2 regions of the Mesorhizobium sp. M0590 genome follow, and region 1 is predicted to be linked to the other one. Evidence: riboswitches for the same ligand, from Rfam matches in the RefSeq annotation. Region 1 holds a riboswitch; the other holds the start of a gene.
The links. Region 1 has a riboswitch for thiamine pyrophosphate ahead of thiC (phosphomethylpyrimidine synthase ThiC). Riboswitches for the same ligand answer to the same signal wherever they lie in the genome.

Region 1 (3,408 bases):
CCCGCGCCGATCGAGGCGCTGGTACGTGAAAGCCCGACCGGCAGTTATGCCCGCCGCATCTGGTTTTTATATGAATGGCTGAGGGGCGCGCGTATCGATCTGCCGGACGCGGAGGCCGGACGATACATTCCGGTTGTCGATCCCGAGCTGCAGTGGCCCGGACCCGACAAGACCGCTTCGCGCTATCGCGTAAGGGACAATCTCCCCGGCACGCGTGAGTTCTGCCCTCTGGTGTTCCGCACCAAGATTCTCGAAAAATTCATCGGCCTTGAACTACCGCGGCGCGCGGAGGCAATCGTAGCGGACGTGCCGCGCGACCTCCTTGCTCGGACCGCCGCCTTTCTTTTGCTCAAAGACTCGCGATCAAGCTATGCGATCGAGGGCGAGCACCCGCCGCAAGATCGCATCCAGCGCTGGGGCCGCGCCATCGGCGAAGCCGGCCGCTGGCCGATCGATCGCGATGAGCTGCTGCGTCTGCAAAGAATTGTACTTGGTGACGCTCGTTTCGTAAGACTTGGCTTCCGAAAAGAAGGAGGTTTCGTCGGTGAGCATGACCGAGACAACGGCACGCCCTTGCCCGATCACATCAGCGCTCGGCCCGAGGACCTGCCGCGGCTAATCGATGGAATGGCGGCGTTCGATCAGGGCCCCGCGCAAAAGCTTGATGCAGTCGTAGCCGCCGCAATCCTCGCCTTCGGTTTTGTCTACATTCACCCGTTCGAGGACGGAAACGGCCGCATTCACCGCTACCTAATCCACCACGTCCTTGCCATGCGCGGCTTCAATCCGCCGGGAGTGGTCTTTCCCGTCTCGGCCGCGATCCTGGACCAGATCAACGAGTACAGGGGCGTGCTCGAGAGCTATTCGCAGCGCCTTCTGCCGTTGGTGGAATGGGAACCGACGCCGCAATTCAACGTCCGGGTGCTGAATGACACCGGTGATTTCTACCGGTTCTTCGATGCAACCCCGCACGCCGAATTCCTCTATGCTTGCGTTCAGCGGACGATCGAACGGGACCTTCCCGAGGAAACCGCATTTCTGCAGCGCTACGATCAGTTCCGGCAGCAGGTGGACGCCTTTATCGACATGCCCGAGCGGTTGACCGATCTGCTCTTCCGTTTTCTTCACCAGAATGATGGACATCTATCGAACCGCGCGCGCGAAAAGGAATTCGCCGCGCTGACCAGTGACGAGGCAGGAAGAATCGAGGCGATCTACGCGCAAACCTTTGGTGCCCATTGAAGGTGTGATCATCAGGATTGATTTTTAGTCCGACGGTTTGCGATTCCCTTGTCCCTGCCTTCATCTCCGACGCTTGACTTGTCGCCGAGACATGCACGATTTTTTCCGCACGGTCTGACCGGCCGCCGATCAGCCGCGGCCAGAACGCGCTTGACAAACCGGAGCCGTCCCGTCCAACCTCACGCATTCACCAGGGGAGTCCCGGCAAGGGGCTGAGATACTGCTGGCATTCGCGGCGCAGTGACCCGTTGAACCTGATCCAGTTCATACTGGCGTAGGGACGGTGCAAGCGCTTTGCGGGAGTTTACGCCCGAGGTCCTGTTTCAGCAGGTCGCTAGAAGCGTCTTTTCATCCTTCCGGCACAGAACTGGGTCTCCAATGCAACGAGCAAAGGAGCCTCAAGATGAATGCCCTCACCCCCGCCGTCTCGACGGGACCGCTGCCTGCCTCACGCAAAATCCACAAATCCGGTACCATCCACCCGCAGCTCAGGGTGCCGATGCGCGAAATCTCCGTCCATCCGACGGCAGGCGAGCCGCCGGTGACCGCTTACGATCCGTCCGGCCCCTATACCGACCCGACTGTCGAAACCAGCATCGAAAACGGCCTTGCACGGCTTCGCCATGAATGGGTCACCGCGCGCGGCGATGTCGAAGCCTATGACGGCCGCCACGTCCGGCCAGAAGACAATGGGTTTGCGGCGGGCGAGCGCCTAACACCGGAATTTCCAGTCCGCAACCGGCCACTCCGGGCCCAGACCGGCAAGGCGGTGACACAGCTTGCCTATGCGCGCGCTGGCATCATCACGCCCGAAATGGAGTTCGTCGCCATCCGCGAGAACCTTGGTCGCGAGATCCTGCACGGCAAGCTTGAGCGCGACGGCGAGGCCTTCGGCGCGGCGATCCCCGACTTCGTCACGCCTGAATTCGTGCGCGAAGAGGTAGCGCGCGGACGCGCGATCATTCCCGCCAACATCAATCATCCCGAGAGCGAGCCGATGATCATCGGCCGCAATTTCCTGGTGAAGATCAACGCCAATATCGGTAATTCCGCCGTCACCTCCTCGATGGCGGAAGAGGTCGAAAAAATGGTGTGGGCGATCCGCTGGGGCGCCGACACAGTGATGGACCTATCGACCGGCCGCAACATCCACAACATCCGCGAATGGATCGTGCGCAATGCGCCGGTGCCGATCGGCACTGTGCCGCTCTACCAGGCGCTCGAAAAGGTCGGCGGCATTGCCGAGGACCTGACCTGGGAAGTGTATCGCGACACGCTGGTCGAGCAGGCCGAACAGGGCGTCGACTATTTCACCATCCATGCCGGCGTGCGGCTGCACTACATCCCGCTGACCGTTGACCGGGTCACGGGTATCGTCTCGCGCGGCGGCTCCATCATGGCCAAATGGTGCCTGCACCATCACCGGGAGAGCTTCCTCTACGAGCGTTTCGCTGAAATCTGCGACATCTGCCGCGCCTATGATGTGTCCTTTTCGCTCGGCGACGGCCTTCGTCCCGGCTCGATTGCCGATGCCAACGACGCGGCGCAATTCGCCGAGCTGGAAACGCTCGGCGAGCTGACGCAGATCGCCTGGGCGAAAGATTGCCAGGTGATGATCGAGGGGCCCGGCCACGTGCCGATGCACAAGATCAAGGCGAACATGGACAAGCAGCTCGCCGTCTGTGGCGAGGCGCCGTTCTATACGCTTGGACCGCTGACGACCGACATCGCGCCGGGCTACGACCACATCACTTCCGGCATCGGCGCGGCGATGATCGGCTGGTTCGGAACGGCCATGCTCTGCTACGTCACGCCCAAGGAGCATCTCGGCCTTCCCGACCGCGATGACGTCAAGACCGGCGTGATCACCTACAAGATCGCAGCGCACGCGGCCGACCTGGCGAAGGGCCACCCGGCGGCGAAAGTCAGGGATGACGCCCTTTCCCGCGCGCGCTTCGAGTTCCGCTGGGAGGACCAGTTCAACCTGTCGCTCGACCCCGAAACCGCACGGTCCTTCCACGACCAGACCTTGCCCAAGGAGGCGCACAAGCTGGCGCATTTCTGCTCGATGTGCGGACCGAAATTCTGCTCGATGCGCATCTCTCACGACATCCGCGCCGAGGCACAGAAAGAGGGCATGGCGGCGATGGCGGCGAAATACCGCGA
Region 2 (3,408 bases), on a different contig from region 1:
CCCGCGCCGGGTCGAAGTCGAAACGCAGCGCCTGGTAGATGGCAACCTCCAGCGTCGTCGCTCTGGGTCCGCCGCCGAGCGTAAGCACGATGGTGAAGGAGGTGATGCACAGCATGAAAACGAGCCCGGCAACGCCCGGCAAGGCCGCACGCAGCGGCGGCCATTCGATCAGCCGGAAGGCCGGCGCAGCCCCCATGCCAAGCTGGCTCGCCAGCCGCCATTGGTCGGCCGGCACGGTCTGCAGCGCTTCCAGGAACAGCCGCGTCGCCAGCGGCAGGTTGAAGAAGACGTGGGCGACGAGAATGCCCGACAGGCCATAGATGCCGGGCCAGCTCTGCCCGCCAATCGCGCCGAGCGTGCCGGCGAAATACCCGGCGCGGCCATAGAGTGCCAAGACACCGAGTGCGGCAACAATGGCCGGCAGCGCCAGCGGCACGGCGAAAAGCTGCAGGATAAAGCCTCGCCCGAAAAAACGCGGATGCCGCGACAGGGCGCGCGCGACGAACAGCGCCGGTGCGACGGAGAGCAGGGTCGACAACAGAGCCTGCCAGAGCGTGAAGCGGGCAACACGCAGGAGATAGGAATCGAAGGCGGAAGCGGCGCCGGACAGGTCGCGTGTGGCTTCGACGACGAGCCCGGCGAATGCCCCGCCGATCAGCAGCGCGATGGCGGCGAGCGCGACGATGCCGGCAGTGACGCGGGGATCGGCCGGATGACGCGTACGCATGTCGCGCTACCCGACACTACGACAGGTGTTGATCGAAGGAAATACCTGACAATGGCCGAGCCCACCCCTCTCTGGCCTGCCGGCCATCTCCCCCTCAAGGGGGGAGATTGCGCACTCAGCCGCCTTCGCCAATCTCACAAGTGGCAGGACGAGGAGAGGCGACAAAGCTGCCGATCTCCCCCCTTGAGGGGGAGATGGCCGGCAGGCCAGAGGGGGGTGGCTTGGCGCAAACATCCGACGAGGCTTGAGCCCTACTTGCTCATCGCCGCAAGCCACTCATCGACCCAGGCCTTGCGGTTGGCCGCGACGTCTTCCGGGCTGAACAGCAAGGTCTTGGTCGGCTTGACCAGCTTGTCGAACGCCGGGTTGAGCGGCTTGTCGGTTTTGCCGGCCGGGAACATCCAGTTGGTTTCGGGAATGACATCCTGGAATTTCGGTCCGGTCATGAAGGCAATGAACTTTTCTGCCAGCGGGTTCTTCGCACCCTTGGTGGTGATCCCCGCAACCTCGATCTGCAGATATTCGCCCTCCTCGAAGGACGCCGCCTGGTAGCGCTCGGTGTTTTCGGCGACCATGTGGTAGGCCGGCGAGGTGGTGTAGGACAGCACCATCGGCGCCTCGCCCTTGGTGAACAGGCCGTAGGCCTCGCTCCAGCCCGGCGTTACCGTCAGCACCTTCGCCTTGAGTTTGGCCCAGGCTTCCGGCGCCTTGTCGCCATAGACCGACTTGACCCACAGCAGCAGGCCAAGGCCCGGCGTCGAGGTGCGCGGATCCTGGATGACGATCTTCTCTCCGGCATCGCCCTCGACCAATTCCCTGAGGCTCTTCGGCGGGCTCTTCAGTTTTTCGGTATCGTAGACGACGGCGAAATAGCCATAGTCGAACGGCACGAAAATATCGTCGCTCCAGCCGCCCGGCAAATTGACGCCCGACACGGCGCCGTGCGGCGAAAACAAGCCGGTTGCCTTGGCGTCGGCGGTTAAGTTGGTATCGAGGCCAAGTACGATATCGGCCTTGGTCGCGGCGCCTTCCAGCTTCACACGGTTGAGCAGCGCCACGCCGTCGGCGACCGAGACGAATTCGACGACGCAACTGCATTCGGCCTCGAAGGCCTTCTTCACCGCCGGTCCCGGACCCCAATCGGCGGTGAAGCTTTCATAGGTGTAGACCGTCAATCTATCCTGTGCCGATGCCTGCCCTGGCAGGGCGAGCGCGGATGCCGCAAGCAGGACAATCGAGACAAGAGAGTGGAAAAAACTGCGCATCGGCGCCTCCTTCGTTCGCGTTGAAAGGAATTGAGGCGTCGGGCTGTCCGAAACGTCTAATCCCTCCGCCGGTACAAACCGGATCAGGTTCAGCGGGTTGGCAGTCTTGCCTCTCAGCCGGTCCGCGAAGATCGCGTCCGGCACCCCGTTAGAGCGTTGCGACACATAGGCCCGGCCGAAGTGCTGCGCAAGCGGAAGTTTGCCGGGCATCCAAAGCCCAGCCTTCCGTTTCGTCTGCCGTTTCATCTTCCGTTTCCGGGGCAGGGCTGGTAAGGGCCACGAGATATGAGCACATTCACCATCCTGCTTGGCGGCGATCTCATCCGCACGCCGCTGCTCGACCGCCAGGTCGAAGGCTCGCGTGTCATCGCTGCCGACGCCGGCATCGGCCATGCCCGTATGCTGGGCCTGAGGCCGGAACTCTGGGTCGGCGATTTCGATTCGGTGCCTGCCGATTTGCCGGAAGATCTGGCCGCCGTGCCACGGCAGGTGTTTCCCGCTGAAAAGGACAAGACCGACGGTGAACTCGCTATCGCCGCCGCACTCGAACGTGGTGCGACCAGCCTTGTGCTCGCAGGCGCCTTCGGCGGCAAACGTACCGACCACATCTTCCTGCATCTGGCGCTAAGCATCCGGCTGGCGGAAGGCGGGACGGAAGTGCTTTTGACCAGCGGCGCACAGGAAGGCATTCCCTTGCTGCCGGGAAAGACTGGCTTCGACTATGCCGACGGCACGCTGTTTTCGGTGCTCGGCTTTTCGGATCTCGCCGGCCTGACAGTCACCGGCGCCAAATGGCCGCTCGACCATGTCGAGGTTGCGTTCGGCTCGTCGCTGACCATTTCCAACGAGGTCAGGGGCCGGTTGGAAATCGCGCTGGCCAGCGGCCGCGCGCTGCTGCTCGCACATCCCTATCCTCTTCCGGAAAGCTGAGCCCAGAAAGCCGACATGGCGCCGCCGCTTCTCAATCTCGACGGGATAAAGCTGACCTTTGGCGGCACGCCGCTGCTCGACGGTGCCGCCCTGACGGCCTCTGCTGGCGACAAGATCGCCCTGGTTGGCCGCAACGGCTCTGGCAAGTCGACGCTCCTCAAGATCGCCGCCGGGCTGATCGAACCGCAGGACGGCGAAGTCTTCCGCCAGCCTTCGGCGACCGTGCGCTACTTGCCGCAAATGCCCGACATGGACGGCTTTGCGACTGTCCGCGCCTATGTCGAGGCGGGGCTCGGGCCGGCCGACGATCCCTACCGCGCCACCTATCTGATGGAGCATCTCGGCCTGACCGGCGAGGAACGGCCGAACGATCTCTCCGGCGGCGAGGCGCGGCGCGCCGCCCTCGCCCGCGTCATGGCGCCGGAGCCCGACATTCTCCTCCTCGATGAGCCGACCAATCATCTTGACCTTTCGGTCATCGAATGG

Region 2: another riboswitch for thiamine pyrophosphate. It lies ahead of thiB (thiamine ABC transporter substrate binding subunit); the one in region 1 lies ahead of thiC (phosphomethylpyrimidine synthase ThiC).

What each region holds. Positions count from the first base shown of each region.
Region 1 covers NZ_JAMYQN010000007.1:211,129-214,536, reverse strand. Annotated here, with positions in the region: gene NKI52_RS14520 (Fic family protein) at 1-1,242, shown strand, start outside; TPP riboswitch at 1,425-1,541, shown strand; gene thiC (phosphomethylpyrimidine synthase ThiC) at 1,646-3,408, shown strand, end outside.
Region 2 covers NZ_JAMYQN010000001.1:311,570-314,977, forward strand. Annotated here, with positions in the region: gene thiP (thiamine/thiamine pyrophosphate ABC transporter permease) at 1-727, opposite strand, end outside; gene thiB (thiamine ABC transporter substrate binding subunit) at 979-1,992, opposite strand; TPP riboswitch at 2,036-2,150, opposite strand; gene NKI52_RS01605 (thiamine diphosphokinase) at 2,278-2,922, shown strand; gene NKI52_RS01610 (ABC-F family ATP-binding cassette domain-containing protein) at 2,938-3,408, shown strand, end outside.